DNA from 2 places in the Serratia bockelmannii genome. Region 1 is predicted to be linked to the other one. Evidence: riboswitches for the same ligand, from Rfam matches in the RefSeq annotation. Region 1 holds a riboswitch; the other holds the start of a gene.
What was found. A riboswitch is a leader RNA that binds a small molecule or an ion and turns the genes downstream of it on or off. The one in region 1 is predicted to bind fluoride.

Region 1 (15,774 bases):
ACTTGATGCTGGTGATCTTGATTCTTTCATTGGCGATGATGATGTATTTGCTGGGCGCCAACACTTTTACCGCATAAGCCGACGGGCCTTTGGTGTTGTTGGTTGGCTCGAAGGTGACCGCCGCGTTTTTCTTAATCAGCTCCGGATTCTGCACTTTAATCACGTGAAAATAACGATTTTCTCCGTTCTCGTCGGTAATAAAGCCGAAGCCTTTGTCTTCAAAAAAAGTCGTTATCTTGCCGTTCATCGCTATTCTCACAAAAGGGTTCAATACAGCGCTTATGATAGCGCGGAATGCCTTGCAGCGACAGATTGCGCGGGCGGCATTTAGTCATGCGATAACGGCATTTAGCGGCTTCCTGGCCACATGCTATGTTCATGCTGACTTCATTCAATGCGAAAAAGGAATATCGATGGGCATCAAACGTCTCAATCACGCCGTGCTGTATGTCAGCGATGTGCGGCAGAGCGCCGACTTTTATCATCAGGTCTTGGGCTTCAAGCTGAAGCCGTCCGACAGCCCCGATCGCGCGGTATTTACCCAGGCCGCCGATTCGGAAAACGATCACGATTTGGCGCTGTTCAGCAAGAATCTGGGCCAGCAGCGCGCCGGGGTGTTTCGCGCCAACAACGAGCCGCCGGCGGAGCATGAGCCACCGGCCGGGCTGTACCATCTGGCCTGGGAGGTGGACAGTCTGGAAGAGCTGGAGCGCATTCGTCACCAGTTGGCCGAACGCGGTATTCTCGGGCTGGAAGAGGATCATGGCGTGCACAAAAGCATTTATGGTCACGATCCGGACGGACTGCTGTTCGAGGTGACCTGGTTTATTCCGCCGGCGTTGCTGACCGACGAGGATAAAAACCAGCAGGGGATCCGCCCGCTGGATTTCGCCGCCGAGAAGCGGCGTTTCGCCGGCCTATAAGCGGCTCAGGTGCGGGGCGCCACGGCGCCCCGACGATCACAGCACTTTGTTGAGGAAGTTAACGGTGCGCGGATGCTGCGGTTGGGACAGCACCTGCCTGGCGTCGCCCTGTTCGACGATCTGCCCGTCGACCATAAACACCACCCGATCCGCCGCTTCGCGCGCAAAGCCGATTTCATGCGTGACCACCACCAGCGTGACACCCAGATCCGCCAACCCTTTAATCACGTCCAGCACTTCGCCGACCAGCTCGGGATCGAGCGCGGAGGTCGGCTCATCGAACAGGATTACCTTCGGGTTCAGCGCCAGCGCGCGCGCGATGGCGATGCGCTGCTGTTGGCCGCCGGAGAGGTGGCGCGGGTAGGCATCCGCCTTGTGGCGCAGTCCGACGGTATCCAGCAGCTCATAGGCGACCGCCTTAGCCCGCTCACGGGAGTGAATTTTGTGCACCACCGGCGCTTCGATGATGTTTTCCAGCACCGTCAGGTGCGGGAACAGATTGAAATTCTGGAACACATAGCCGACGTTGATGCGCTGCCGGAGGATGGCCTTTTCCTTCAGCTCGTACAGCCGGTTGCCCTTGCGGCGGTAGCCGACGTAGTCGCCGTCGATGCGGATAAAGCCCTCGTCGACGCGCTCCAGGTGGTTGATCGCCCGCAGCAGCGTCGATTTGCCGGAGCCGGAAGGGCCGAGGATCACGGTAACGGTGCCCGGCTGCAGCGTCAGGCTGACGTCGTCCAGCGCCTTGTGTTTGCCGAAGAACTTGCTGACGTTGCTGATTTCGATCAGGCCGCGTGCCGGCACCGGGGTGAGATTGCGTACCGGCTGCTCGGGCAAGGCATAATAATCAATGGCTTCAGACATGTGGGTCTCCTAACGTTTTAGCCAGCCGGCCAGTTTCTGCCAGGGCGTCGGCGGCAGTTCGCGCACCGCGCCCCGGGCGAAATAGCGCTCGATATAGTATTGGATCACCGACAGCGCGGTGGTGATGAACAGGTACCAGACGGTGGCGACCATCAGCAGCGGTATCACCTGCTGGGTGCGGTTATAGATAACCTGAATGGTGTAAAACAGCTCCGGCAGCGCCAGCACGTAAACGATTGAGGTGCCTTTCGCCAGGCTGATGATCTCGTTGAAGCCGGTCGGAATAATGGAGCGCAGTGCCTGCGGCAGAATGATACGGAAGGTGCGACGATAGCCCGGCAGGCCCAGCGCCGCCGCCGCCTCGTGCTGGCCGTAATCCACGCCCAGGATGCCGCCGCGGATGATCTCGGCGGTGTAGGCGGACTGCACCAGCGTCAGGCCCAGCACCGCCACGGCGAACTGGCCGAGAATGTCGATGGTGGGAAAGCTGGCGAACACCACGGAGGTGAAGGGAATGCCCAGCGAGATGGCGTCATACAGATAGGAGAAGTTGTACAGAATGATCAGCACCAGGATCAGCGGCAGAGAGCGAAACAGCCAGATATAGCCCCAGGCCAGCGACGCCAGCAGGTAGGAGCGCGACAGGCGCGCCAGCGCCAACAGGGTGCCGAACAGGATGCTGAACAGCGTACCGAGCAGCGTCAGCAGCAGGGTTTGCCCCAGCCCCGCCAGTACCGCCGGCGCGAAGAACCACTCGGCGAACACGCCCCATTCCCAGCGCGCGTTACCCGCCACCGATTGTACGATGGCGGCCAGAATAAACAGCGAAAACAGCGCGCCGATCAGCCGCAGCGGATAGCGGGCGGGCACCACTTTCAAGACTTCTTGTTTGGACATGTCATGTCTCCTGATACAGATAAAGGGGCCTTAGGCGATTTTCCTTTCCGACGCGCAACAACACGCATCCTCTGCAATCAGGCTTTTGCGGAACGGCAGGCGGCCATCGTAGGGCGGGCGGCTGTAAACCTCGCTGTCGACGGTGGGATCGAACTGCGGCTGATACCCGTTGTTCAGATACAGGCCCACCGCTTCGGGCTGGCGAAAGCCGGTGGTCAGATAGAGCTGGCGATATCCTTGCGCCAACGCCAGCGTTTCCAACTGCTGCAACACCCGCTGTGCCAGGCCCTGGCGGCGCAGATCGCCTCGCGTCCAGATGCGCTTCAGCTCGGCGGTCTGTGCGTCATAGCGTTTGAAGGCGCCCATGGCAATCGGCGCACCGGCGCGCAGCAGCACGATGAAGGCCCCTTGCGGCGGCGCGTACAGATCCAGCGCTTCCGGTTCCTGGTCACCAAAATAGTCGCCGTAACGCTGGCGATATTCGCCGAACAGCCCCTCGATCACCGGGGCGATCAGTGGGTCGGTCGGCAGCGTCTGAATGAAAGTGTCTTGCGTCATCGCGCGCTCCTAATCGCCCAGGCCGGGCGGGTTGATTTCCGACTGCGCAAGGCGTTCGACGCTCTCGCCCCAGCGGTTGAGCACCCGATCGTACTGCCCGCCGCGGATCGTGCCGTTCAGCGCTTCGTTCACCGCCTGCACCAGGCCGTTGCCTTTACGGGTGGTGACGGCGATGTGTGCCGCCTTGGGCCAACCGCCTTCCACCGTGCCCGCCAGCCGGGTGCGGCCGTTCAGCGCCGCTTTATAGGCGCCCAGCACGTTCGGCCCGAAGTAGGCGTCGGCGCGGCCGGACTGGATCGCCAGCGTGGCGGCCGCATCGTCGGTCACGTAGATCGGCTGGAAGGGTTTGAGCCCCTGCTGCCGGTTCTGTTTGTCCCACGCCAGCAAAATTGCTTCCTGATTGGTGCCGGAGCCAACGATGATCTTTAATCCGGCGATATCGGCAGGCTGTTTGATCGTCGCGATCTTGCCGCCGGTTTTGACGTAAAAGCCGAGCGAATCGATGCGGTAGGTGGCAAAGTCGAAGCGGGTTTTGCGCTCTTTGGTGACGGTGACGTTGGTGATGGCTGCGTCATATTTGCCGGAAACCACCCCCAGCGGCCAGTCTTCCCACGAGGTTTGCACCACGTTTAATTCAAGCCCCAGGCTGTCGGCCACCAGCTGCGCGATATCCACTTCGCTGCCGATCAGCCGCCGGTTATCGGCGGCGAACAGCGCCAGCGGCGGCGTGTTGAGCGCGGCGATTGCAACGGTGAATTGGCCCGGCTTCACGAAGTGGAAATCGGCCGGCAGTTTGGCGATCGCCTGCGGGTTTTTCGGCGCGTGGATCGGGATTTCATTGGCCTGTAAATCGATGCCGGTGCCCGCCTGCGCGGCGCCGGTCAGGCTCAGCAAGGCCGCCACGAGGGCGGCGGTAACGGTTTTCTGCATAGCGGATATCCCTGAAAACGATCTTATTATTGGGTGAATCTGTTCAACGGGCGCTTCAGGCCCAGGTGCTCGCGCAGCGTATCGCCGTGGTACGCCTGACGGAACAGGCCACGCTGTTGCAGGATGGGTACCACCCGATCGACGAAGTGGCCGAAGGCGCTGGGCGTACCGCCGCTGATGATGAAACCGTCGGCGGCTTCACCGTCGAACCAGCGTTGCAGACCGTCCGCCACCGCTTCCGGCGTGCCGCTGAACACCGGGCGCGGCGAGGCGGCTTCCAGCGCCACCTGGCGCAGCGTGAGGTTACGTTCGCGGGCGCTGAGCTTGATGGCGTCGGTAGTGCTGCGGAAGCTGTTTTGCCCCAGATCGCCGATGTCCGGGAAGGGGGCGTCCAGCGGATGGCGGGAAAAGTCGTAATGCTCGAAGTAGCGGCCAAGATAGTTGAGGGCGTTCTCAATGCTGACCAGGCGGGCGGTCTCCTGGTACTGGCGCTCGACGTCCGCGTCGTCGTCGCCGACGATCACGCTGACGCCCTGGAAGATGCGCAGGTCGTCCGGCTCGCGCCCCTGTTCCACCAGCTGCCGCTTCACGTCCTGATAAAAATCCTGCGCTTGTTCCAGCGTGTCGTGATGGGTGAAGATCGCATCGGCGTGTTGAGCCGCCAGCCGTTTGCCGTCTTCGGAGGCGCCGGCCTGGAACAGGATCGGGCGCCCCTGCGGCGTGCGGCCGATGTTCAGCGGCCCCTGCACCGAGAAGAACTCTCCCTGGTGATTGAGGGTGTGTAGCTTGCCGGTGCGGAAGAATTCGCCGCTAGCCTTGTTGCGCACAAAGGCATCGTCTTCCCAGGAATCCCACAGCCCTTTGGCGACGTCGAGAAATTCGCCGGCGATGCGGTAACGCAGGCTGTGTTCCGGGTGTTCGGCGCGCGAGAAGTTTTTGGCCGAGCCTTCCAGCGGCGACGTCACCACGTTCCAGCCGGCGCGGCCGTTGCTCAGGTGGTCGAGGCTGGCGAACTGGCGGGCGACGGTGAACGGATCGCTGTAAGAGGTGGAAAGGGTGCCTACCAGGCCGATTTTATCGGTGGCGGCGGCCAGCGCGGCCAGCAGGGTGAGCGGTTCGAAACGATTAAGAAAATGCGGAATGGATTTTTCGTTGATATATAAGCCATCGGCGACGAAGACGAAATCGAATTTCCCCTGTTCGGCTTTTTTCGCCGAGGCGATATTAAATTCGAGGTTGATGCTGGCGTCGGCGGTGGCATCCGGGTGGCGCCAGGCGGACATATTTCCCGATGCGCCGTGCAGAATGGCGCCCAGCCGTAATTGCCGTTGATTATTCGCGTTGTCGCTCATCGTGATTATCCTGTCATGCGCCGCAAAGGCGCGCGGTGTCTGATGTGTCCACTATTGATGAGCGGCAACGGGATGTAAAACAACAAAACAGCATATTCAAATGTTGAAAACTGCAAATATCACGGCGAGCGAAAATAATAATCCCCGGCGCGGTATCTGCGGCGTCGGGGAAATACTATTTCACGTTATTCAGGCGTTGCTGAGGGCTTTTTCTGGCGCGGTAGTGAGCTGTTGCAGCGTGCGTTCCGCCAGCAGCGTAAAATATTGTGCCGCGGGGAACAGGGCGCGTTCATCGGGATTGAAACGCGGATGATGCAGGCCGAACTCGCTGGCGGAGCCGATGCTGACGAAGACGCCCGGCACGTGATGCAGATACAGCGCGAAATCTTCACCCCCCATTTGCAGCTCCGCCTCTTCGACCCGGTAGCCGGCCTCGGCGGCGACGGTTTTGCTGAACGCCGCCCAATGGGCGTCGTTGATCACCGCCGGCGGCCCCGGTTGCCAGTGGAGTTCGGCCTGCGCGCCGAGCGCGGCGGCAACGCCGTCGATCACCTGGCGAATTTTATCAGGCACCTGGCGGCGCACCGCGTCGCTGTGGGTGCGCACCGTGCCTTCCAGCTCCACGGTTTGCGGCAGCACGTTCCAGGTATTGCCGCCTTCGATGCGCGTCACGCTCACCACCAGCGATTCCAGCGAGCTGAAGCTGCGGCTGGGCAGCGTCTGCAGCGCGCCGACGATCTGGCTGGCGGTGACGATGGTATCGACGCCCTGTTCCGGTTTGGCGGCGTGGGCGCCTTTGCCGGTGATGAGGATCTGGAAGCGATCGACGTTGGCGTAGAACGGCCCGGCGCGGGTGGCGAAGGTGCCGGTGGGCAGCTCCGGCGCGTTATGCAGGCCAAATACCGCTGCAACGTTATCCAGCGCGCCGGCGTCGATCAGGTGCCGGGCGCCGTTGAAGGTCTCTTCCGCCGGCTGGAAGAAGATGCGCACCGTGCCGGGCAGCTCGGCCTCACGCGCTTTGAGCAGGTGCGCGGCGCCGAGCATCACCGAGGTGTGAAAGTCGTGGCCGCAGGCGTGCATTACGCCGCTGTTTTGCGAGCTGAAGGGCACGTCGGCGATTTCGTCGATCGGCAGGGCATCAATGTCGCCGCGCAGCGCGATAATCGGCCCCTTGCCGCTGCCGATCTCCGCCACGACGCCGGTTTTCAGCGCCAGCGGCAGCAGACGGATGCCTGCCTCTTCCAGCCAGCGGGTCAGCCGGGCGGTGGTGGCGAATTCGTGATTGGAAAGTTCCGGGTTTTGGTGCAGCTCACGCCGATAGGCGATGATTTTGTCTGCCAATTGGCTGGTCATAGGCTTGGCTCACAGTGGGAAATAAACCCTAACCCTAGTGCAGGGACCGCCGAAGCAAAAAGACCATCTGGTTATATTTCATAGCGATTGCGTCTGCATGGGGGCGTCAACGCTGGGGGAAGCGGGCGAGTTTGGGCGTTCGCTCGTTGTTCGCCGGCGCAGGGAGAGGTTTGGCCTGGAACGGTAACGTATCGCAACCGGTGCAATCCATTTACACCGGACAACACGGATTTTTTCACTCTTTATCGGATTTCTGTGATCGCGGTGGTGGACAAAATCCTGCCTGCTTGCTGTACTGTAATCGACACAGGTTTTGTGTCTTTCATTCACGTTAAAGGTAAGTTTGATGTCTAAGATTAAAGGTAGCGTTAAGTGGTTTAATGAATCCAAAGGCTTCGGTTTCATTACTCCGGAAGATGGTAGCAAGGACGTTTTCGTCCACTTCTCTGCCATCGTTAGCAACGGTTTCAAAACGCTTGCTGAAGGCCAGCGTGTAGAATTTGAAATCACGAACGGTGCCAAGGGCCCATCTGCCGCTAACGTTACTGCTATCTAAGCTGCGTAGCTGAATTTCTTAAAACCCGCTCATTGAGCGGGTTTTTTATTGGGCGCGTTATGCGTCGTTGCGGCGGGCCAACAGGCCGAACAGCAGGATGGCGATGGCGTAACAGCCGACGATGGTCAGCGCCATCGACAGGCCCGAGGTGCCGCCCAGCCCGGTGAGCGGCACGGCGCAGGCGCCGAGGGCGAACATGCACACGCCGATCAAGGCCGAGGCGCTGCCCGCTTTGTCTCCCTGGCTTTGCATCGCCAGCGAAGAGGCGGTCGGGCCGACGATGCCGATCACCGCTACCGAGAAGAACAGCGGCACCAGCAACACGACCAGCGGCGCATGCAGCGCGGCGGCCAACAGCAGCAACAGCGACGCGACGGCCGCCAGCGTTAACCCGCCCCTCAACACCCTGCGTTCCCCCCAACGCGCACTGAGACGGCTGGCCAGCTGTGCCGCAATGATCAAGCCGACGCCGTTAATGGCGAAGCATAGGCTGAACATCTGCGGGCTGAGGCCGTAGATCTGCTGCAAGACGAAAGGCGAGGCGCCGATATAGGCGAACATGCCGGCCATCACGAAGCCCTGTGTCAGGCACAGGCCCATGAAATAGCGCTGGGTCAGCAACCCGCCGAGCGACATCAGCATCGCCAGGATACCGCCCTGGCTGCGGCGCTCGATCGGCAGGGATTCGCGCAGCTTCAGCGCCGACAGGCTGAACAGCAGCACGGCGATGGCCGCCAGCACGCCGAAGATACCGCGCCAATTCATTACCTGCAGCATCACGCCGCCCAGCACCGGTGCGACGATCGGCGCCAGGCCGTTAACCAGCATCAGCAAGGCGAAGAAACGGGTCAGCTCATGGCCGGCGTACAGATCGCGAGCAATGGCGCGGGAAATCACCGCGCCGCCGGCGCCGGCGATGCCCTGGAGTAGGCGGGCGATCAGCAGTTGGTCGATGCTGGGCGCGAGGGCACACCACAGCGAAGCGCCCAGCAGCAGGATCAGCGACAGCAGCAGCGGGCGCATGCGGCCCAGTTTGTCGCTGTAAGGGCCGAAAATCAGCTGGCCGACGCCCAGGCCGAGCAACCCGGTGGTCAGGCTGAGCTGCGCGGCGGCGGTAGAGGTATTCAGCTCACCCGCCATTTCCGGCAGGGCGGGCAGGTAGAGATCGGTGCACAGCGGCCCCAGCGCGGCCAGCAGGCCAAGCACGACGGCGTACACCAGACGCTGTCTGGCTAAGTGTTTGGTCATGGGAGATTAGAGTTTCCTGAACAGGTGAGAAATGGCCTGCTGATACAGATCGCGCAGCAGGGACGCATCGGCTTTTTGCGTGGTAAGGATACGGTAACCGGTGCCTTCGCTCATGACGGCGATAAATTCCACCCGGGCGGCGATCTCCTCCGCGCTGAAATGGGGATACAGCCGCTGCAGATTGTGGCACACGTGGCGAAACAGCCGCGCTTCCGCATCGCTGAGCAGTTTGGCCACCACCGGGTTGCGCGTGGCCTCGGCGGTCACTTCCAGCATCAGCATGTGATCGGTTTCGCTCTCGCCCGGCTGCTGAAACAGCGTGCGCGCCGCCAACGTACCGGCGATCAGGTTGATGTGATCGCCAAGGTTTTCCAGCCGCTGCATCTTGTTAGTGATGATGCGGTTGACGATCTCTTCGATAATCGCGTCTTTATTGGCGAAATAACGATAGATTTGACCGACACTGAGCTGCGAGCCTTGGGCGATCTCCGCCATGCTGGCGGCGTGGAAGCCGTGGCGGCGGAAACTGATTTTCGCCGCTTCGACGATCTGATCGCGGCGCGCCTGCACCTTGGCCTGTTTACTGTCGTTGGGGGAGAGCATCTGCCCGATCCTTTGCTACGCGTGAGCCGGGTTCACATTTTTGGGTGTGAACGTTCATTCTCAATTGTAGTGTAAACGGCCGGAAAGACGCAAGATGAACGCGTGCTGCGGGTAAGGGCGCTTAAGCGAACAGATAGGATTTGATAAAGGCGGCGACGATCAGGACGCACAGCGCAATGGCAATCGCTTCGGCGGCGGTTTTCGGCAGGCTAAACATAGCGGTTTCTCATCCAGTCAGGAGTACTGGATGAGATTATGCGCATGCAAGATTAAGGAAACATTAAGGGCTTAGCGCCCGTTGAGCCACATCACCAGCATAAAGGCCAGCAGCGTCATCGCCAGCGAGCCGGCCAGGTTGAGCAGCATGTTGGCCAGCGCCCAGCCGAAGCGGCCATCTTGCATCAGGTATACCACCTCCAGCGAAAAGGTGGAGAAGGTAGTCAGGCCGCCGCAGAATCCGGTGGTAATCAGTAATTTCCAGGTGGGATCCAGATGCGTCATGCGGGTGAAAATCGCCATCGCCAGACCGATGATAAAACCACCGATCAGATTGACCATCAGCGTACCGAGCGGAATGTGGGCATTCAGCGGATTCATTTTCATGCTTACCGCCCAGCGCAAAACGCTGCCGACGCCGCCGCCGATAAATACGGCCAGTAAAGAACTCAACATGGGGCAACTACCTTTCAATCAGAGAAATTCACGGGACTCGGAAAGGGACAGGCGTAACGCTACGCGCCTCTCTCCGAGAGGTTACGTAGACATCATCAGCCTGTGAAGGCGGTTAGGGAGGAATGTCATCTCCAGCGTGCCGCACGGCCTTTTTTGCCGTACCCGGTGGATGTTACACCTAACGCCATCTATTTTGTAGTATCGACACTCTGCGAGGTCACCCTATGCAAATCAGAACGGCGCGCCTGAGCGATCGCCATGCTATCGCCGAATTAATGACGGCGTTGGATTATCCCGGCACCGAGGCGTTTCTGACGCAGCGCATGCAGCAACTGTTGGCGCATCCGGATGAGGCGCTGCTGGTGGCGACGGACGGGGAGCAGGTGTTGGGCGTGTTGTCGCTGCATTTCCTGCCGCAGCTGGCGTTGGCCGGCGACATTGGCCGCATCAGCTATTTTTGCGTCGATGACCGAGCGCGCGGCGCGGGCGTAGGCCGGCGGCTGCTGGCGGAGGGCGAGGCGCTGGCGCACCGTCGCGGCTGCGATCGGTTAGAGGTCCATTGCCACAGTCGCCGCGAGCGAGCGCATACGTTTTACCGGCGCGAAGGCTTTGTCGAAGCGCCGAAGTATTTTGCCAAGTTATTAAGTCAGTAAGTTACTCCCCTGGCGGCACTGCCGTTTCCAGCCGGTTGCGGCCATTATGCTTCGCCCGATAGAGCGCACCGTCGGCCGCTTTCAGCCAGTCAAGATAGCCGCCCAGCGCGGGGTGGTAGTTAGCGATGCCTGCGCTGATCTGCAGCCGCAGCTGCGGCGCCTCCTTGAAACTGACCGCGTCCAGCCGCTGCTGGATGCGGTGCAGGACGATTTCCGCCTGTTCGGCGTTAGTGTTCGGCAGCACCGCGCCAAACTCATCGCCGCCGTAGCGCCCGACGATATCCACGTTGCGCAAGCCGATCAGCAGCTCTTCCGCCAATACCGCCAGGGCTTCATCCCCCAGCGCATGGCCGAAGGTGTCGTTGATGGTTTTGAAGCGGTCGATGTCCATCAGGATCAGCGTGGCGTTGTCCTGGTAGCGGCGGCAGCTATCGAACTGGCGATGCAGAAGATGTTCCCAGTGGCGACGGTTATATAAGCCGGTCAGCCCATCGCGGGTGCTGATGTGTTGCAGCTCCTGTTTTTTTTCCGCCAGCCGTTTGGCGGTGCGGTAGGTCACCAGCCCCAGCAACGTCGGATAAAGGTAGATCATCGGCAGGCACAGATAGACTTGCAGCGGCGTGCTGTATGGATGAAACGGGAAGCCGAGCAGCGCGCCGGTGAGCATCGCCGTGGCCAATTGAATCGCCAATCCTTTGACAAACAGCGCTTTGCCGGCCGAAGCGATGTTGTTCATGCTCATCATCGACAGGATGACGATGGCGGGCAGCGCGTTGAACGCCATCATCGCTGCCCAGAAGCCGCCGAAGGCGGAGTCGATCAAGAGGTTGCGGATCTCGGCTTTGAACGGATCTTTGGCGCGGTAGGCCAGGCGATAGGCCAGATGCGGCCAGAGAAAGCCGTGAAAGGCCAGCAATAGCCAGACCGCCGCGGGCGGAGCCAAGGGATAGAGCGCGGCGCAAACGCAGATAAATCCGAGCCCCAGACCGGCGACGCGGGGCAGATAGGTGCGTTTGGCGAAGCTGAGGCCGGATTTTCGGGCATCGAAAATGGATGGGGCAATATACATCCGGCATCTCCCTGATGAGTATCACGGCAGCGTATCATGCGGGTGATAAACTAAGAATAGTCTGGGATTCACGCCGCGAGGTTGCGTGACATTCCTGCAACGGATCTCACTCTGTTACATGTTGCGGTTGTGTGAGCCGAAGGAAAGTCGCTAAATATTCGCAGGCAAGGTCAGTTTTTCTCGCTGTTCACACAGCGCTCTATGATAAGAAGGTGAGTATGGAAGGTATCAGCATTACCAAACTTCTGGTGATTGCGGTGTTGGTGATTTTACTGTTCGGCACCAGCAAACTGCGCACGCTCGGCGCCGATCTTGGCGCGGCGCTGAAAGGCTTTAAAAAAGCGGTGGGCGACGACAGCACGCCGCCGGCCGCCGGCAACAGCACCGCCGAGAGCCAGTCCGCTCAGCAGAGCGTCGAAAAGAAAGACGTTTAATTCCGTCTGACTGCGCGCAATAAAAAACGGATGCCTTGCGGACATCCGTTTTTTGGCGTTTCCGCCGTCTTTAGCGTAACAAACTATTACGCGTTATTTCACTTCCATTCCTTTGGCCTGCAGATCGGCGTGGTAAGACGAACGCACGAACGGGCCGCAGGCGGCGTGGGTGAAGCCCATCGCCATCGCTTCTTCTTTCATCTCGTCAAACTCGGCCGGGCTGACGTAGCGCTGCACCGGCAGGTGGTGACGGCTCGGCTGCAGGTACTGGCCCAGCGTCAGCATGGTCACGCCGTGGCGACGCAGATCGCGCATCACTTCAACGATTTCCGCGTTGGTTTCGCCCAGGCCGACCATCAGGCCGGATTTGGTCGGGATATCCGGGTGAGCTTCTTTAAAGCGCTCCAGCAGCTTCAGCGACCACTCATAGTTGGCGCCCGGGCGCACCTGGCGGTAGACGCGCGGCACGTTTTCCAGGTTGTGGTTAAACACGTCCGGCGGCGTGGCGGTGAGGATCTCCAGAGCGCGATCCATACGGCCGCGGAAGTCCGGCACCAGCGTTTCAATTTTGATGTTCGGACTCTTGGCGCGGATGGCCGAGATGCAGTCGGCAAAGTGCTGAGCACCGCCGTCGCGCAGGTCGTCGCGGTCAACCGAGGTGATCACCACGTAACGCAGCGCCATGTCGGCGATGGTTTGCGCCAGCTTTTCCGGCTCGTTAGCGTCTGGCGCGATCGGGCGGCCGTGGGCCACGTCGCAGAACGGGCAGCGGCGGGTGCAGATAGCGCCGAGGATCATAAAGGTGGCGGTACCGTGGTTGAAACACTCGGACAGGTTAGGGCACGAGGCTTCCTCACAGACGGAGTGCAGGCCGTTTTTACGCATCGCGGCTTTGATGCCCTGAATGCGCGTTGAGTCGGCAGGCAGTTTGATCTTCATCCACTCGGGTTTACGCAACAGCTCCTGCCGTTCGGTGACCACCGTTTTGACCGGGATCAGCGCCATTTTGTCAGCATCGCGGTATTTGACGCCGCGTTCCATCTGAATTGGTTTACTCATAATCGTGCAGGTTCCAGTTACGAAGCTCGACCGTCTGGTAGCCGAGTAAATGAACAAATTCCTGTACCAGGATTGGGTGTATGTCTTCAAGGCCAACGCCGGGCGCCAGCGCGCTGACCTGCGTCATCTGCATGCCGGCGTAACCGCAAGGGTTGATGCGTTGGAAGGGGCTGAGATCCATCGCCACATTCAGGGCCAGGCCGTGGAATGAGCTGCCTTTGCGGATCCGCAAACCCAACGAACAGATTTTCTGCTCCCCCACATACACGCCAGGCGCATCCGGACGGGCGCGCGATGCGAGGCGAAAGTGGGCGAGGGTGTTGATAACCGTATCTTCTATCGCCGTGACCAATTGACGCACGCCGACCTTGTTGCGTTTCAGATCGACCATCACGTACATCACCTGCTGACCCGGGCCGTGGTAGGTCACCTGGCCGCCGCGATCGCTCTGGACCACCGGGATATCACCGGGCATCAGCACATGCTCGGCTTTGCCGGCCTGGCCTTGGGTGAACACCGGGTGATGCTGTACCAGCCACAGTTCGTCCGGCGTAGTCTCGGTACGACTGTCGGTGAAGTTATGCATGGCTTGGGATACAGGCGCGTAGGGCTGCAACCCCAGCTGACGCAAAATGATCTTGTCTGGTTGCAAAAGAGTCATCGTCAGGTTACAGAAGTGGTAAAGCCATTATACCGGGCGCTCCGGCTTGCGGCCAGCCTTTCGCTGACCAAAAATGCGCAACCCGGGAAGACGCTGCGCCATCCCGGGTTGATAAGCAGGGGTTTATGCTGGAATTACAGCACCATGCGAACAATTTCAATGTTGCCTAACTCTTCGTACAGGGTTTCGACCTGCTCGATGTGAGTGGCATTGATGGTGATGGAGACGGAGTGGTAGTTGCCTTTGCTGCTTGGCTTGACCTGCGGGTTGTAATCGCCCGGCGCATGGCGCTGCACCACTTCAACTACCTGGTCAACCAGCTCAGGCTGCGCCAGGCCCATCACCTTGTAGGTAAACGAGCAAGGGAATTCGAGCAGTTCGTTCAGTTTAGTTTTTTGCATGTGCGTGCGCTCCAGAGTGCTAGCTAATCTATAAATTATAACTCCCGCCGGGGCGGGAGTTAATGTTATTCAGTATATGGGGGCAATTTCGCCCGTTTCAACCGTTAACCGAACCAGTGGTGGAACATCAGTTTGATGTAGTCCACGATGCGGCTGAAGAAACCGCCTTCTTTCACTTCGTTCATCACCACCAGCGGGCGCTGATCGATGGTTTTGCCGTCCAGCTGGAAGTTGATGCTGCCCACCACCTGGTTTTTCGCCAGCGGCGCGTGAATTTCCGGCGTGTTCAGCACGTAGCTGGCCTTCAGATCTTTCATGCGGCCGCGCGGAATGGTCAGGTAGACGTCTTTGTCCACGCCGAGCTCAACGCGGTCGGCATCGCCGAACCAGACAGGCTCGGAGGCGAACTCTTTACCGACTTTCAGCGGCGCCACGGTTTCGAAGAAGCGGAAGCCCCAGGTCAGCAGTTTCTTGCTTTCGGCTTCACGGCCTTTGTAGGTGCGGCCGCCCATCACGGCGGAGATCAGGCGCATTTGGCCTTCGGTCGCCGAAGCCACCAGGTTGTAACCCGCCGCGTCGGTATGGCCGGTTTTGATGCCGTCGACGTTCAGGCTGTTATCCCACAGCAGACCGTTGCGGTTCATCTGGCGGATATTGTTGAAGGTGAACTCTTTTTCTTTGTAGATCGCGTACTCTTCCGGCACGTCGCGGATCAGCGCCTGGCCGATCAGCGCCATGTCGCGCGCCGAACTGTACTGGCCCTGGGCATCCAGGCCGTGTACCGTCTGGAAGTGAGTGTTCTGCAGGCCCAGCTTGCTGACGTAGGTGTTCATCAGGTTAACGAACGCGTCCTGGCTGCCGGCGACGTAGTCGGCCATCGCCACGCAGGCGTCGTTACCGGACTGCAGGTTGATGCCGCGGGTCAGTTTGGAGACCGGCACGCGATCGCCCGGCTTCAGGAACATCAGCGAGGAGCCTTTGAACACCGGGTTGCCGGTCGCCCAGGCGTCCTGGCCGACGGTCACCAGATCGTCCTGGCCGATTTTACCCGCTTTCAGCGCCTGGCCGATGACGTAGCTGGTCATCATTTTGGTCAGGCTGGCCGGATCGCGACGCGCATCGGCGTTCATCTCGGCCAGCACCTTGCCGGAGTTGTAATCAATCAGGATGTACGCTTCCGCATCGATCTGCGGGACACCTGGGATCATGGTTTTGATGTTAACGTCATCGGCGTGCGCAACGGAGGCTGCGCTCATTGCGATAACGGTGCCGAGGGCGATGCTTTTGATTAAGCGAAAAGAAGTTACTTGTTTCATGATCGGGACTACAACATCCGTGAAAGTAAAGTTAAAAAACGAGCCACACTATAGCAGATGCGATCCCGGCAGGCATTACCCATTCATCTGACTAATTGCGGTTAGTGCCCTTTTAGCTGCAAGAAAATGTTTCAGCTAAATAACCGCTTATCGGCCGTGAATGCCCACCGGGCTTAATGCTCAGGGTGCAGCAGTAACGAAAGACTGTTGTTGCGCTTCGCTCGC
Region 2 (15,774 bases), 1.3 Mb from region 1:
AGCCGTGCGCCGCATGGATCTGCACGCCGGTAAACCCGGCCTGTTCGGCGGCGTGCGCGCTGGCGGCGAAGCGGGCGATCACCTCGGCAATCTGCGCTTCGCTCATGGCCTGCGGCGGGGCAAACTGCTTGCTGTACTTGCCCATCGCCATTGGGATGGCGGAGGGTGCCCAGGCGTTGCCGCCCATGTTGGCCATCACCTGACGGCCCGGGTGGCTGAGCTGCATCCATACCTGCGCGCCTTCTTGGCGCGAGGCCGCCGCCCAGGTTTTGAACGCCTCGAGCAGCGTATCCTGTTCCAACACTACGCCGCCGGGGCCGGTCATGGCGCGTCCGTCGATCATCACGTTGCCGGTGATGATGAGGCCGGCGCCGCCGATACCCCAGTGGCGATACAGGCGCCATAGCGCGGGGCCGGGCAGTTGGCCCTCATCGGCCAGATTTTCTTCCAACGCGGCCTTGGCCAGACGGTTGGGTAAGCGGCTGCCGTTGGGCAGAATCAGTGGGGTAAACATCGGGTACGTTCCTGTCGCAGGGGGAATGGCGCTATACTAGGGTTAAAGTTAACTTTAAGGTCAATAGGGCATGAAAATCGGAGAGTTGGCGGAGCGCGCCGGCATGGCCGCGTCGGCGATACGTTACTACGAACAGCAGGGTCTGCTGCCCAAAGCGGTGCGCGGCGTTAACGGATATCGGGTGTATAGCGAAAGCGCGCTGGAGCGGCTGCACCTGATCCAAATCGGCCAGAATCTGGGGTTTTCGCTGCAGGCGATCCGCGGGGTATTGGCGCTGCAGGGCAGCGCCTATCAGGATGGGTTGATACAGGGCGTCGACAGCCGACTGGCGGAAATCGAGCGGATGATGGCGACGCTGAACGAGCAGCGTGAGACGTTGATGGCGACGCGGCGTATTCTGTTGGAATCCGGCGTGGCGGGATTATGCCGCGCAAAAAATGAAAAACAGGCCGGTGCGTGGCCGGCCTGCAAAGATTAACGGTGTTTAAAGGCGGCGCGCCCGGCATATACCGCCGCGATGCCCAATTGGTCTTCGATGCGCATCAGCTGATTGTATTTTTCGATCCGCTCGCCGCGACACGGCGCGCCGGTTTTCACATGGCCAGCTCGCATCGCAACCGTCATATCGGCGATAAAGCTGTCGACGGTTTCGCCGCTGCGGTGTGAGATAAAGGCGCCCCAGCCATTTGCCTGGCAAAGCTGCACGGCGGCGAAAGTTTCGCTCAGCGTGCCAATCTGGTTCAGCTTGATCAGCGCCGCATTGGCCAATCTTTCATCAATCCCGCGCTGGATGTATTTCACGTTGGTGACGAACAGATCGTCACCGACCAGTTCCACCTGATCGCCCAGGGCGTCGCTGAGAATGCGCCAGCCCGCCCAGTCGTCCTCGGCCAAACCGTCTTCAATCAGCACGATGGGAAAATCTTGCACCAGCCGCTGGTAATAGGCCGTCATCTGTTCGGCATCCAGTTCAGCGTTTTCGCTGCGCAGGCGGTATTTGCCGTTGGCATAGAATTCACTCGAGGCCGGGTCCATGCAAATGGCGATATCGTCTCCCGGTTGATAACCGGCTTTCTCTATCGCCTGTACGATCAGCTCCAGCGGTTGCCGGTTAGAGGCAACCGCCGGCGCAAAACCGCCTTCGTCGCCAACGCCGACCGACAGGCCTTTCTCCAACAGAATTTGGCGCAGCGCCTGATAAACTTCACTGCCCCAGCGCACGGCCTCGCGCAGCGACGGCGCGCCCAGCGGCGCTATCATAAATTCCTGAAAGTCCGCACCTTGCCAGCGGGCATGCACGCCGCCGTTGATGATATTCATGCAGGGCACCGGCAGCAGGTTGGCGCCGAGACCGCCCAGATAACGATACAGCGGCAGCTGCGACAATTGCGCCGCGAGGCGGGCGGCGGCCAGAGAAACGCCGAGCAGGGCGTTGGCCCCCAATCGGCTCTTGTTCTCGCTGCCGTCCAGTGCGATCAACCGGCGGTCAATCTCCCCTTGTTGGCGTACATCTACCCCGCGCAGCGCTTCATTGATCGCCGTTTTGACGCTTTGCACCGCCTCCAGTACGCCTCTGCCGCCGTAACGGTGCGGATCGCCGTCGCGGTGTTCCACCGCCTCGCGTGAACCGGTGCTGGCGCCGGAGGGAACCGAGGCCCGTGCCACGACGCCCGCCGCAGTCATTTCAACTTCGACGGTGGGGTTGCCGCGCGAATCCAGGATCTCTCTGGCGGTTACGTTTTCAATTTCATAGCTCATGGATGATCACCTCATTCTAGGGAGTGGGCACGTGCTTTATCAGCACGTCGATCGACAAATGGTTAATGAACTCGAAGCCGAAGGAGGCAAAGACGCCGAACGGACGGTTCTGATGGCCGAGCAGCAACAGATCGACGCCTTCACGGGCAATCAGGGCCTCGATGTCTTTGAAGCGGTGAATACTGACAATTGCGCGCACCTCCAGGGGGATTGTGCAGTCTTCCACCAGCCGGCTGAGCATGGCTTTGGCAGCGATCACCTCGCTGGACTGGCGATCTTTGGTTTGTGCATCGCTGAGGTAGTCCAGCTCGGCATAGTCGGCGCTGATGTGCGCCACGGTAATGCGCGTATTCATCTGCTGATTGAGGCGTTCGGCATGGCGTAACAGCAGCCGGCCGTCGCGTTCATCCTGCACCAGCAGTAAAGCATGTTGATAGAGCGACATGACTTATCTCCCTGCGTTAGCAATCTGTAGGGTTAACCACGGTAAAACCTCTTTTTTCCGGCTCGTCATGCCGGGCAGCGACACCTGCCGAATGGCGAGCACCCGGTTCGACGAGAAATACAGGGTAGAGCGGTGGCGGGTGATATCGGTAACCAGCAGCGCGGCCATCTCCAGCCCGGCCTCCTGCTTAGCCTGATCGAGCGCCTGTTGCAGCGCGGGCAACAGCGGATCGATATCGCTCATAGCCCGCACTTCTATCTGCGACAGCAGCAGCGAGACGCTATGGATGCGGTAATTCTTAGCGTCACGGTGCAGCAACTGCGGGGCGGATTGCCCCGAAAGATCGGTTTTGGCGGCAAGCAATCCGGCGATGAAGGCGTCATAGTCAACGTGAGAGATTGCGCATAACCGCGCGACCGCCACCCGATCCTGTTCGGTGGTGGTCGGTGCGCTCAGCGCAACGGTATCGCTCAAAATCGCGCCCAGCAGCAGCGTGGCCTGGGCGGAAGAAAGCGGCATCGGCGTATCTGACGTCAGTATGGACAGGATCACGGTGGCGCAACAGCCAACGGCGCGGATCCAGACATCGGGCGGGTTGCGGGTGATCAAGGTGCCCAGCCGGTGATGATCGATAACGCCGACCACATCGCTGTCGGGCAATGAGGCCGGCCCTTGTTCGACGTCGGTAAAATCCACCAGCCAGACTTTGCGGTCACGGAGATCGCCTTTCAGCAGCGCAGGCGTTTGTACGCCGGCGGCGGCCAGTATGTAGCGGGTTTCCGGCGTCAATTCGCCAAGGCGGAAAGCGACGGCCGGTTTGCCGAGGTGATTGAGCCAGTCCGCGACCACCAGCGCGCTGCAGATGCTGTCGCTGTCGGGATTTTTATGGCCGAAAACGTACAGCGGCATTTCCCGCACGGCGAGATCAGGCTGGGATGGAAAAGGGGTAATACGTGAGATTTCATTCATAGCGACTCCTGACATACCTGCCTAAAAAATAAAGCGAAGTTGTATATCAGGCGTCATCATCCGGTTCGAGCGAACGCGGCGGTTGGGAAAGGTGGAACACCATCACCTTGTGAACGACTGTAGCGCAGCGCGGTGGCAAACGCAACGCCCGGCAAAGCTGGCGAGAATGCGCAATCGGATTGATACTGAGTGAGTCTATGATGGACAAGGATATTTGCCGCTAACCGACGGATAGGCTGAACGGAATCACGCAGGCTGGCTGCGCCGGATCCGTGGGTGACACAATGGGAGACAACATGCTTGAACCCTGCTTCCCCGAAAACGAAGCCGAACGTCTGTCGGTACTGAACTCGCTGAACGTGCTGGATTCGAACTCGGTGGAAAAACTGGATCGTATTACACGGCTGGCGGCGAAATACTTCGGCGTCACCATTGCGCTGGTGTCATTGATCGACCGGGATCGCCAATGGTTTCTATCGCGCTACGGTCTGGATGTCCGGGAAACGCCGCGTAACATCTCATTTTGTGGCCATGCGATCTTGCAACGTGAAGCGCTGGTGGTGCCCGATACCGCCAACGACCCGCGTTTTTTCGACAATCCGCTGGTGATCGGCGGGCCGCGAATCGGTTTCTACGTTGGGCAACCGCTGCTGTCGCTCGACGGTTTGCCGCTCGGCACCCTGTGCATTATCGACAGCCAGCCGCAGCCGTTTTCTCCGGAACAGGTGGCCGACCTGCACGACTTCGCCGCCGTGGTGGAAGAGTACCTGCAGAGCATTGAACGCCATGTCTATACCGAAAACCTGAAGTCCAACCTGCAACGCTCGGAAGCCTTGTTCGAACAGACCTTCGCCCAGGCGGCGGTAGGGATGGCGCTGGTGTCGCTGCAGGGGTATTGGCTGCGGGTCAATCCGCGCATCTGCGAAATGTTACACTATTCCGAGCGCGAGCTGATGGATCGCACCTTTCAGGACATTACCTATCCGCTCGATCTCAACACCGATCTGGAAAAACTGCAGCAACTGCTGAGAAACGAGATCAGTACTTACTCGCTTGAGAAACGCTATTTCCGTGCCGATGGCTCGATCGTCTGGGTGCAGCTGACGGTGGCGTTAAACCGGCTGCCTAACGGCAAACCGGATCATTTCATCTCGGTTATCGTCGATATCAGCGAGCGCAAGGCGGCGGAGGCCGATCTGTTCTCTCTGCAACACGAGCTGGAACAACGCGTCGAAATCCGCACGCGGGAGCTGAACGTGGTCGTCAAGAAACTCAACGAAGAGATTGAAACCCGGGTACTCGCCGAATATCAGCTCAGCACGGAGAAGGAACGCCTGCGGGCCATTACTGACAACATGCCGGCGTTGATCAGCCAAATCGACGGTAATGAACGCTACCTGTTCGCTAACAGCGCCTATAAAACCTGGTTTGGCCTGGAAGAAAGCCGCCTTAGAGGAATGACGGTGCGCGATTTTATGGGGGAGAACGTTTATCAGATAGCGAAACCGATGATAGACAGGGCCCTGGCGGGGGAAATGGTGAGCTTCGAAAATGAGCTCCAGACCCAGAAGGGGTTGCTGATGATCCACACTACGCTGGTGCCGTGCGAGGCTCAGGGGTTTTACATTCTGTCCATGGACATTACCGAGTTGAAGCGCCTGCAGCAACGGCTGGAGTACGATGCTACGCACGACATGCTGACTGGGTTGACCAACCGCCGCGCTTTTCTGCGTCGGTTGTCCAGCACGGTGCAGGCCTGTTGCGAACAGCGGCAAATGGCGCTGGTGTTCATCGATCTCGATGGTTTCAAAGCCCTCAATGACAGCTATGGCCATGACTTCGGCGATCTGATCCTCAAGACGTTCGCCAGGTTGCTCAGCGCCTGCGCCGGCGAGCGCCATAGCGTTTCGCGCCTGGCCGGTGACGAATTCACGGTCATCCTGTGGCCGTTGGCGGAACCGCAGCGCGAGGTCAGCGAATTTTGCGAAAACGTGTTGGCGCGGCTGGCTGATATTTCGCAGATCGGGCAGCAGACGGTGAGCCTGTCCGCCAGCCTGGGGGCGGCGATTTCCTCACACACTGACGTGACGGAGGAGATGCTGTTGACCCGCGCCGACGGCGCGATGTATCAGGCGAAATCGGCCGGTAAGGGCACTTATGCCATCTGCGAGTTATGAGCGTGAAACGGTGACCGTCTCAGGGTAAGCTGTTTTCTTCTTTCCTATGGGCAGAACTCCGGACTGACTGCATGGCGTCTAATCATCAACACAAAGACTGGCTGGAACTGCGGCGCGATGACGAAACCGGCATCGAAAGCGTCAATGCCCACTTTCAGGGGCATGCCTACGATCCCCACGATCATGACGAAATGCTGGTGGGCGTGACGCAGCAAGGTTTACAACGTTTCAACTGTCATCGTTCCTTGCATACCAGCCGGCCGGGACGTGCCATGCTGATCGAGCCGGGCGCGGTGCACGATGGTCATGCGCCGCAGGCCGAAGGGTTTACCTATGCCATGCTTTATCTGCCGCAGCATTGGGTTTCCGATGCGATGAACCGCCGCGGATTAGGGGACGTTTCTGTGCTGGAAGGCGCCTTCCACAGCACGTTGACCGACGATCCGATGCTGGCGACCGCGATACAACAGGCTTTTTTTGCGTTGCATCAGGGGGAAGGCCGGCTGGCGCGCGATCAAAGCCTGGATCAACTGCTGACGCTTTTGGCGCGGCATATACGCGTCAGGCCAACGTCCCAAAGCGATGATGCTTTGATTGTGATGAATCGCTTACGAGACTACCTGCACGAGCACATGGCGGGTAACCCCAGCCTGGATGAACTTGCGCTTCAGTGCGGCCTGGACCGCTTCCGCCTGACTCGCCAGTTCACCCGGGCCTTCGGCCAGTCGCCGCATGCTTACCTGGTCCGGCTGAGGCTGCGGGCTGCACGCTTTTTGTTGGCGCAGGGGGAAGAACCGGCGCAGGTCGCGATGCAGGTGGGCTTTGCCGATCAGAGCCACTTGGGCCGCTGGTTCCAGCGCGCCTACCGTTTATCGCCGGCGGCCTATCAACGTCAGTGCACAAACGTTCTATACCGCTGATTCGCCCATCGCCGATGATGCGCTTTTATTTTAAGAGCACAACGGAGTAGAGCGAAACATGTTTGATACCAAGATAGCGTTTATCGTACGCGACGATCTGCAGACCTGGCAGCGGCTGAATGTGGTGGCCTTTCTGGCGACGGGCATCGCCGCCGCCGCCCCGGAAATCATCGGCGAGTGTTATGTGGATGCGCAAGGCAGACGCTACGGCGGCATTTCCGGGCAGCCGATGCTGATTTTTGCCGCGGATCTGCCGGGCCTGCAAAATGTGCATCGCAAAGGGCTGGAGCGGGAATTGACGTTGGTTCCCTATGTGCACGCCATGTTTGCGACCGGGCACGATGCAGCCAACCGGCAGGTTTTTCTCGCTGAAGACGCGGACAATCTGGATTTGGTCGGCCTGGCGCTGCGCGGGCCGAAGAAAGCGGTGGATAAGGCGATAAAAGGCCTGACGCTCCACGCCTGAGAATGTCTTTGCCTGGTTTACCGAGTGGACGCGCGAAACGCTCGCGCATGTCCAGGAGGGTGACGCGTTTCCGATACGGCGCTTACGCCTGGAACGTCTGCAGCCAGGCGGCGAATTGGCTCACGACCTCATCGTCCCGATCGCGCAGCAGCAGGGAATAAACGCCGGTTCGGATAGTCAACGCTGGGAAAGGCGACACCAGCCGGCCAGACGACAGATGTTTGGCGCAGAACAGGTAAGGCACGACGGCCAGTCCCAGGCCGTCTTCGGCCGCCTGAATGGCGGCGAAGGTATGGTCGAGCGTCAGCGGCGGCGGCGAGGCGTCCAGTGCCGTCGGATAGGTATTCAACCAGCTGTGCCATAAATCCTCACGGGCGCGGATGCGAATGGCGGTATGCTCGGCCAGATTGTCTGGCGCGCTGATCGGCATGGTGCGCAAATAGCTCTGGCTGCAGACCAGCAGGCTGTCTTCCTGCAAAAAAGGGATCGCTTTCAGTCCGGAGAAGTGCGCGGGATCGCGCCGGATCGCCAGGTCAAACGGCATATTGCGATCGACGGCCCCAGTGGCGGTGGTGATATCAATCGCGACCTCCGGATGAATCTCGTTGAACGCTGCCAATTTCGGCATCAGCCAGTGCATGGTGAACGTCGGCAGGCTGTGTACCACCAGCCGCTGCCGGCCGGCGCTCGCTTTCAGTGCGCTTTCCGCCGAAAACAATTCGCTTATCACTCGGGACGCAGTGCGGGAAAAATTCTCGCCGGCCTGCGTCAGCCGCACGGACTTGTGTCCGCGATAAAACAGTTTGAGCTCCAGCTGTTCTTCCAGGCTGCGGATGTGGCGACTGACCGCGCCGGTAGTGAGAAACAGCTCATCCGCAGCGGCGCTGAAGCTGCCGAGACGGGCGGCGGCTTCGAAAGCGGACAGGTGCGGCAGGGAGTGAATTTTTTTCATAGGTTGAGTCTAGCTCAACCAAGTGAGGGAGGAAAGATCGTTTGTCAGCCGTTGATTTTGCTCACTATGATGAGGCATCTCCTTCTGATTGCTGAGTTTATGATGCGGATCTTTTGGCTATCGGTCATGCGTGTTAATGGCGTTATCCTCACCCTGCGGTTGACAGGGAGGCGCCCCTGAGATGCGAGCTTTCTTTTTGCTTTGCGTGAGCCGGGCCGGCCTCTGCCTGGGCACCATGATGTTCGCCGGCGCGCTGCCGACCATCAGAAGCGAGTGGCAGCTCGACGCCGCCTCCGCCGGTACAGTGCAGACGGTGTTCAGCCTGACCAACGCCCTGGCGTTGCTGGTGGCTTCCTGGTGGTGTGATTCGCTGGGCGCGCGTCGGGTGTATCTGCTGTTTTCCTGGCTGGGTGCCGGTGCGCTGATGCTGTTCGCCGTGTTTGCCCATTCGTATATCGGCGCTCTGGTGTTGATGGCCTTCGTCGGCCTGACGCAGGGCGGCGCCTATACGCCGGCGCTGCTGTTAGCGATGGGGATGAACGGCCCGGCCCGACGCGGTTACGCCATCGGCATGATCCTGGCGGCCAGTTCGTTGGGGTATTTTCTGTCGGTTTTCATCGCCGGTTGGAGCGCCATGCGCTGGGGCGCCGGCGTGGCGTTTGCCCTGTGCGCCGCCGGTGCGCTACTGGGGGCGCTGGCGGGTTCGTTGGCCCTGGTCGGTTATCAGGAACCGCAACCGCGCACGCTGGGGAGGAAGACGAAACGAGAAAGCTATGCTATCACCTATGCGACCCTGCTGTTGCTGATCGGGTATATCGCTCACAGCTGGGAACTGCTCGGTAACTGGGCCTGGGCACCCAGCCTGGTCAGCGAGGCGTTGAGCGGTTTCTCTCTGGATCCGCTCAGCGCCGGATTGATCGCCGCGGCGGTGATCCACCTGGCCGGCATGATCGCCACGCTGATTGTCGGCACCGTTTCCGACTATTTCAATCGTGCCTCGGTGCTGACGTTTGTGGGCGCCGCCGGTGCGTTGGGATCGCTGCTGATGGGGTGGTCGGCGAACTGGGGGCCGGGCTGGACGCTGCTGTTCGTCAGCATCGGCAGTTTCTTTATTCTTGGCGACTCCGGCGTGCTGTCGGCGGCGATGGCGGACAACGTGCCGCCGCAACAGCTCGGCAGCGTGATGGGCTGGCGATCGTTGCTGGGGTTCGGCATCGGTTCGTTCGCCCCGTTATCCTTTGGCATCGTGATGGATACCACCCAGAGCTGGGGCACGTCTTATGCCGTGTTGGCCTGCGGCGGCGGGGTAGCCTGCCTGGCGGCAGGATTGCTTTGGCGACAACACTTGAAATGAGGTTCGGACATCATTAAATGAATGGAACATCATCACGCATGGTTATCGTGGGCGCCGGGATTGTCGGCGCATCGATCGCCTATCATCTCGCGCGCCAAGGGCAGCACGTTATCGTGGTTGAGCAGGCGCATCCCGCGGCGGGAGCCACAGGCCGCTCGTTTGGCTGGATCAGCGAAGGCGTGCCTGAGGGCGCGCCCGACGCGTTTCTGCGGCGCGAGATCGTGGCTGACTGGATACGCCTGGCGCAGGAGATCCCGGATCTCTGGGTGAATTGGTCCGGCGCGCTCAGCTATGGTCAGGCGCCGGCGACGCAAAACCCCGATAATCGGCTTTTGCCCTCCGCCGAGGTGACCGCGCTGGAACCGGGGCTCAGGCAGCCCGATAGCCAAGCCTATTTTGCGGCGCGTGACGGCGCCGTCGATCCGCAAGAAGTGACGCAGCGGTTGCTCGAATGCGTTCGCGCGTGGGGCGGGGAGTTGTTCCTGGGGCGAACCGTCAGCGGATTTTTGCATGAAGACGGGCAGATAATCGGCATCGTTACCGAGGAAGGCGCGATTACCGCCGATCGGGTGGTGCTCGCCTGCGGCACGGGGATCTCGGCGCTGTTGGACGGTAGCGGATTCTCGCTGCCGATCGAGGCGTCGCCGGCCATTTTGTTACGCTATCACGCGGCGGCGCAGGTGGTGAACACGCTGATTGCGGGCGACGACATCGAAGTGCGTCATGCGCAAAATGGCGATCTGCTGGCGGCGGAAGATTATCCTGCGCACGGCGATGAAAATCGCGTGGAGGGCGAAGCGCAATCGGCGATTGAAGGGCGCCTGCCAGGCACGGCGCCCTTGCAACTGCAGGCGTGTTCGGTGGGGATGCGCCCCCGGCCGCGCGACGGTTATCCCATCGTTGGGCCGCTGGGCGCCACCTGTCTCTATGTGGCGGTGATGCATCCGGCCGTGATGTGCGCACCGACGCTTGGCCGGCTGATCGGAGACGAGCTGCTGCATGGCGTCAATTCCGCCATTCCGCACGCTTATCGCCCGGCGCGATTTATTAATGATGGGGTGTGAAGGGGGAGGCCATCGCGATCTCCGGCAGACGGCGCCTTGGTCTCGCCGTTCAGGTTTTCCGACTACGGATCAGCACCGTAATACGCTCAACCCTGCAGCGGTTTTTTGCGCCGTCGGCGAGGCTCTTATATATTTAGTAGCATGCCTGAGGCAGGTTAGGCATGAAACGGCGGTCGATCTGGCCGCTGCAAGTACGACAGTTAATCCGTTCGCCAAGAGGCTGCGAGCCGGTGCTTTCGGTAGGGACAGCCGCCAATCGTTTTTACGGCGACCGAAGGCGGAGCAGCTACTCACAGGTCACGAGGACACTTACCATGCATAAGAGAACACTGGCGTCACTGCATTACGAAAACATGCCTTACGATGGGGTACACTTTCACATTTTGAAACGGGAGACGCCTGGCCATACGGCGTTGCTGAAGCTCGATGCGGGCAGCCAACAACCGGCGCGTTTTCATCCGGGCTGGGTGAAACTGATGGTGCTGAGCGGTGAACTGAAGGTTGACGATCAGACGTTGCAACCCCATGAGATGTTAATCATTCCTGCCAAGACCGCCTATACGGTACAGGCCATCACGGAAGTGATTTGTCTGGCGATTTCCGAGCTGGACGGCGCCGAGTTGGCCCGTTGACGAGATAACCATTCTGGATGGAGGAGAGCCTAGGCGCTCTCCCTATCCCTTTAGCATTAAGCCGCCCCCCAGGCTGAGCTACCTGCTGATTGATGCGCATACCTCCTGATTTAAGCCACCGCGCTTTCCCTTTCCATCACTTTCGGCCGCGTCGCCCCCGCAACGAGCCGCCATTGCGCAGCGCATGCGCAACGTCATCGCCTTCGTTTTAAGCAGAACGATGAAATTTTGGTGTAAATAGTGAGTTTCTTCGCATAAGGCCCCTGGTGTGGCTTGCGAGAACGTCACTATATGGAGGATCATGCGGCCTCTCTATCAAATAAAAGACATTCGCGTTATCAAAAGGGACAAACGACCATGGGATTCGACGTCGACAACGCCGAAACGAAACGCATCGACCTCAGCAGCCACGAAAACTCTGCGTTCGAGGTGACGGGGCTGGTGAAACACTACCCGGCGGGCTTTGTCATTCCTTACCACTCGCATAAACGCTGCCATTTGCTCTATTCGCAACAGGGTGTTATGGCGGTCGAGGCGAGCTGCGGACGCTGGATCGTACCGCCTACCACCGCAGTCTGGCTGCGGCCGGGGGTAGAACATCAGCTGGTCATGCAGAGCAACATTTGCGTTTACGGGATTTTTGTTGATGAATTCACCGCCGCGCGGTTGCCGTTGCGCGACGGCGTCTTGCAGGTGTCGCCGCTGCTGCGCGAGCTGATCGCCCAATTGGCGACGCTGGCGCCCGAGGGCGAGGAGACCAAACGCCACGCGTTGCTCAGATCATTGTTCCTCGAGGAACTGAGCCTGCAGCCGCAGCTGGCGCTGCATCTCCCTTGGCCGATGGAAGCGAGAATGGCTGACATTTGCCGGCAGTTGGTCATCACGCCGGCCGACGATCGCGGCATTGAGATCTGGGCGGATTCATTGTCGATCAGCGCGAAAACCTTCCAGCGTCACTTCACTCAACAAACCGGCATCACCTTTGGTCAGTGGAAACAGCGTCTACGGCTGTTGTCGTCCATCCCGCTGCTGCTGGCGGGCAACTCGATCATCCACGCCGCCTTCGAAAGCGGTTATGAGAGCCACAGCGCCTATTCGGTGGCGTTCAAAAAACTGTTTGGCGTTTCGCCTTCGCGCTTTACGCTATAGCCTTATGGCAGTGATCCGCTTGGAGATTGTTGTTGCTTGCACTCAGGTGAGCATCGACTGCCGAGCGAAGATACCCGCCATCGCGCCGTGGTGACTGAGGGAGTATCAGAGAGGCTGTCCGCGCGGGCATTAACCATATTGATAGCAGGGCTGCGGCGAGACCGGCAAAGCTGCCGCCGATGATGATGACGTCATTATTCATGGTGAGATGTTCCGTTTTGTTGATTAAGTGGAGTGCCCGGGGGCGCTGTATCATCCGGCGAAAAGTCTGCCAGAGTGCAAGTGTATTTAGGGCAAACAGGAAGAAGCCTTGAACCGAATTTGAATTGTGACTATATTACCAACTGGTCACTCGTTGTCAGCCGGGCTTCATTGAGCTAGGATGGGAAAATGACTAAACAGATGAATGAAACCCCTTCCAGGGGACCTTCCGACCACAGTGTCCGCGATCAGGTCGTTGACGCGGCCACTGAGCATTTCGGTCACTATGGCTACGAAAAAACAACGGTTTCCGACCTCGCCAAAGCAATTGGTTTTTCAAAAGCTTATATCTATAAATTTTTCGATTCCAAGCAGGCGATTGGAGAAGTGATCTGCGCTAATCGGCTGGCGATCATAAGGGATATTGTCCACGCAGCGATTGCGGATGCGCCGACAGCTGCAGAGAAAATAAGGCGGTTATTCAAGGCATTGTCAGAATCTGGCTGCGATTTATTTTTTCATGACCGTAAGTTGCACGATATTGCGGCTGTTGCTGTGCGTGATAAATGGCCCTCAGCACAAGCTCATGAGCAGCACCTGCGGCAGCTAATCGAGCAGATCATTGTTGAAGGGCGCCAGGCAGGTGAGTTCGAAAGAAAAACGCCACTGGATGAGGCGGCGGATGCGATTTTTATGGTCATGCGTCCCTATATCAGCCCGGTTCAGCTGCAATATAATTTGGACACCGTCCAAGCAGCGGCGGTGTTGCTGCCATCACTGATCTTGAGAAGTTTGTCACCCTGACTTTGTGACCATTGACAATAATGGTCACAAGTATAAGTATGGGTTCCTGTCCTGTTAATTAATTAAGGGAACCCATGCTCGGACTTAAACCTGTCACCTTTGCTGTCTGTCTGTTGCCGTTTGCCCTTGTGGCCTGCGGTGAGGCTTCCGATAACCGCGATCCACGCAGTCTGCCACCTCTGGTCAGGTCTGCCGCAGCGATCAATGCAACCGACTTTTCCCGTGCTTTTACGGGGGTGGTGGTTGCACGAATTCAGAGCGACCTTGGTTTCAGGGTTCAAGGCAAAATCCTGGAACGTCTCGTCGATACCGGCCAGGCCGTGAAACGTGGCCAGCCGTTAATGCGTCTGGATCCGGTTGATCTGAGCCTACAGGCTCAGGCTCAACAGCAGGCAGTCGCCGCAGCAAAAGCGCGAGCCCGACAGACAGCGGATGATGAATCGCGTTATCGCGGTCTGGTCACTACAGGTGCTGTGTCGGCATCCGCTTACGATCAGGTTAAGGCTGCCGCAGAGACGGCCAGGGCTGACCTCAGTGCCGCCCAGGCGCAGGCGAATGTGGCGCAAAACGCCATGGGCTATGCAGTCCTGGTCGCTGACGCCGACGGAGTGGTGATGGACACGCTGGCCGAGCCAGGTCAGGTGGTCAGTGCCGGACAGCCAGTTATCAGGCTGGCGAGGGCTGGACAACGCGAAGCGGTCGTCCAACTGCCTGAGACGCTGCGCCCGGTAATTGGAAGCGTGGCACAGGCCTCTCTGTACGGCAGCGATACACCCTCTGTTTCCGCGAAGCTACGGTTACTCTCTGATGCAGCCGATCCGCTGACGCGCACGTTTGAAGCAAGGTACGTGCTCGACGGTCTATTGTCTGGTGCCCCTCTGGGGGCCACTGTCACCATCCATATTGCGCAGAGCAGAGCATCGCAGCCGTTGCTGCAGGTGCCTTTAGCGGCTGTTTTTGACGCGGGTAAAGGTCCGGGGGTCTGGAGCATTTCAGGAAATCCCGCCAGAGTGACCTGGCGGTCCGTACAGGTCGTGAGCCTCGGGGATGATGCAGCAAGCGTAACCGGCAGCCTTAAGCCTGGCGAACAGGTCGTAGCGCTGGGCGCTCATCTACTGCATGATGGTGAGACAGTCCGGCTGGCGAAGCAGAGCGATATCCGTGTCGCCGGGAGTCGTCCATGAGTCGCGGACGTTTCAATCTTTCCGCGCTCGCCGTACGCGAGCGTTCCGTTACGCTGTTTCTTATCCTGTTGATCACCGTTGCCGGTATTCTCTCGTTCCTTGGGCTGGGGCGCGCAGAAGACCCGCCTTTTACGGTCAAGCAGATGACCATCATTTCCGCCTGGCCTGGAGCAACGGCTAAGGAAATGCAGGATCAGGTGGCCGAACCGCTGGAGAAGCGTCTCCAGGAGCTCAAGTGGTATGACCGCACAGAGACCTACACGCGTCCCGGTCTGGCTTTTACCATGCTCTCATTGTTGGACAGCACTCCCCCCTCAGAGGTCCAGGAAGCGTTCTATCAGGCACGCAAAAAACTCAGCGACGAGGCTAAAAACTTGCCGGCAGGGGTGTCTGGGCCGATGGTTAACGATGAGTTTTCGGATGTCACGTTTGCGCTCTTTGCGCTGAAGGCAAAAGGCGAGTCACAGCGGCTACTGGTGCGCGATACCGAGTCATTACGCCAGCGCTTATTACATGTTCCCGGGGTAAAAAAAGTCAATATTATCGGTGAGCAGGCCGAGCGGATATTTGTCTCATTTTCCCATGACCGTCTGGCAACCCTGGGGGTCTCTGCCCAGGATATCTTTGCAGCCCTGAACAACCAGAACGTGCTGACACCTGCGGGCTCGATAGATACCCGTGGGCCGCAGGTTTTTATCCGTCTGGATGGGGCTTTTGACACACTGGAAAAAATTCGTGAAACGCCGGTTGTGGTGCAAGGGAGGACGCTGAAGCTTTCCGATGTGGCGACGGTCGAGCGTGGCTACGAAGATCCGGCGACCTTTATGGTGCGTAATCAGGGCGAACCTGCACTTCTGCTGGGTATCGTGATGCGTGAGGGCTGGAATGGTCTAGAGCTGGGTAAAGCGCTGGATAAGGAAGCCGCCAGCATCAATGCGGACATGCCACTCGGCATGACATTCGTGAAAGTCACCGATCAGTCAGTTAACATCAGTTCCGCCGTAGATGAGTTCATGATCAAATTTTTCGTCGCGTTGCTGGTCGTGATGGTGGTCTGCTTTCTCAGTATGGGTTGGCGTGTGGGTGTGGTGGTCGCTGCTGCTGTGCCCCTGACGCTGGCTGTCGTCTTTGTGGTCATGGAGGCGTCAGGTAAAAACTTCGACCGTATTACCCTGGGCTCGCTCA

Region 2: linked by a shared signal. The riboswitch ahead of ACSJLU_RS12015 (DHHA2 domain-containing protein) and the one ahead of crcB (fluoride efflux transporter CrcB) in region 1 are both predicted to bind fluoride.

What each region holds. Positions count from the first base shown of each region.
Region 1 covers NZ_CP196512.1:1,162,514-1,178,287, forward strand. Annotated here, with positions in the region: gene ACSJLU_RS05500 (cold-shock protein) at 1-247, opposite strand, end outside; gene ACSJLU_RS05505 (VOC family protein) at 414-923, shown strand; gene ACSJLU_RS05510 (amino acid ABC transporter ATP-binding protein) at 960-1,787, opposite strand; gene ACSJLU_RS05515 (amino acid ABC transporter permease) at 1,797-2,684, opposite strand; gene ACSJLU_RS05520 (GNAT family N-acetyltransferase) at 2,715-3,242, opposite strand; gene ACSJLU_RS05525 (ABC transporter substrate-binding protein) at 3,252-4,172, opposite strand; gene ACSJLU_RS05530 (LLM class flavin-dependent oxidoreductase) at 4,199-5,524, opposite strand; gene ACSJLU_RS05535 (M20 peptidase aminoacylase family protein) at 5,714-6,877, opposite strand; gene cspE (transcription antiterminator/RNA stability regulator CspE) at 7,224-7,433, shown strand; gene ACSJLU_RS05545 (multidrug effflux MFS transporter) at 7,491-8,681, opposite strand; gene ACSJLU_RS05550 (TetR/AcrR family transcriptional regulator) at 8,688-9,284, opposite strand; gene crcB (fluoride efflux transporter CrcB) at 9,573-9,956, opposite strand; fluoride riboswitch at 10,036-10,098, opposite strand; gene ACSJLU_RS05560 (GNAT family N-acetyltransferase) at 10,181-10,609, shown strand; gene ACSJLU_RS05565 (diguanylate cyclase) at 10,611-11,678, opposite strand; gene tatA (Sec-independent protein translocase subunit TatA) at 11,897-12,112, shown strand; gene lipA (lipoyl synthase) at 12,206-13,171, opposite strand; gene lipB (lipoyl(octanoyl) transferase LipB) at 13,164-13,832, opposite strand; gene ybeD (DUF493 family protein YbeD) at 13,967-14,233, opposite strand; gene dacA (D-alanyl-D-alanine carboxypeptidase DacA) at 14,338-15,549, opposite strand; gene rlpA (endolytic peptidoglycan transglycosylase RlpA) at 15,730-15,774, opposite strand, start outside.
Region 2 covers NZ_CP196512.1:2,499,226-2,514,999, forward strand. Annotated here, with positions in the region: gene ACSJLU_RS11995 (NADH:flavin oxidoreductase/NADH oxidase family protein) at 1-514, opposite strand, end outside; gene ACSJLU_RS12000 (MerR family transcriptional regulator) at 585-992, shown strand; gene eno (phosphopyruvate hydratase) at 989-2,272, opposite strand; gene ACSJLU_RS12010 (universal stress protein) at 2,289-2,717, opposite strand; gene ACSJLU_RS12015 (DHHA2 domain-containing protein) at 2,721-3,686, opposite strand; fluoride riboswitch at 3,727-3,802, opposite strand; gene ACSJLU_RS12020 (diguanylate cyclase domain-containing protein) at 3,983-5,863, shown strand; gene ACSJLU_RS12025 (AraC family transcriptional regulator) at 5,935-6,783, shown strand; gene ACSJLU_RS12030 (DUF2000 family protein) at 6,842-7,249, shown strand; gene ACSJLU_RS12035 (LysR substrate-binding domain-containing protein) at 7,332-8,201, opposite strand; gene ACSJLU_RS12040 (MFS transporter) at 8,383-9,555, shown strand; gene ACSJLU_RS12045 (NAD(P)/FAD-dependent oxidoreductase) at 9,573-10,619, shown strand; gene ACSJLU_RS12050 (cupin domain-containing protein) at 10,934-11,251, shown strand; gene ACSJLU_RS12055 (AraC family transcriptional regulator) at 11,609-12,400, shown strand; gene ACSJLU_RS12060 (TetR/AcrR family transcriptional regulator) at 12,791-13,405, shown strand; gene ACSJLU_RS12065 (efflux RND transporter periplasmic adaptor subunit) at 13,480-14,589, shown strand; gene ACSJLU_RS12070 (efflux RND transporter permease subunit) at 14,586-15,774, shown strand, end outside.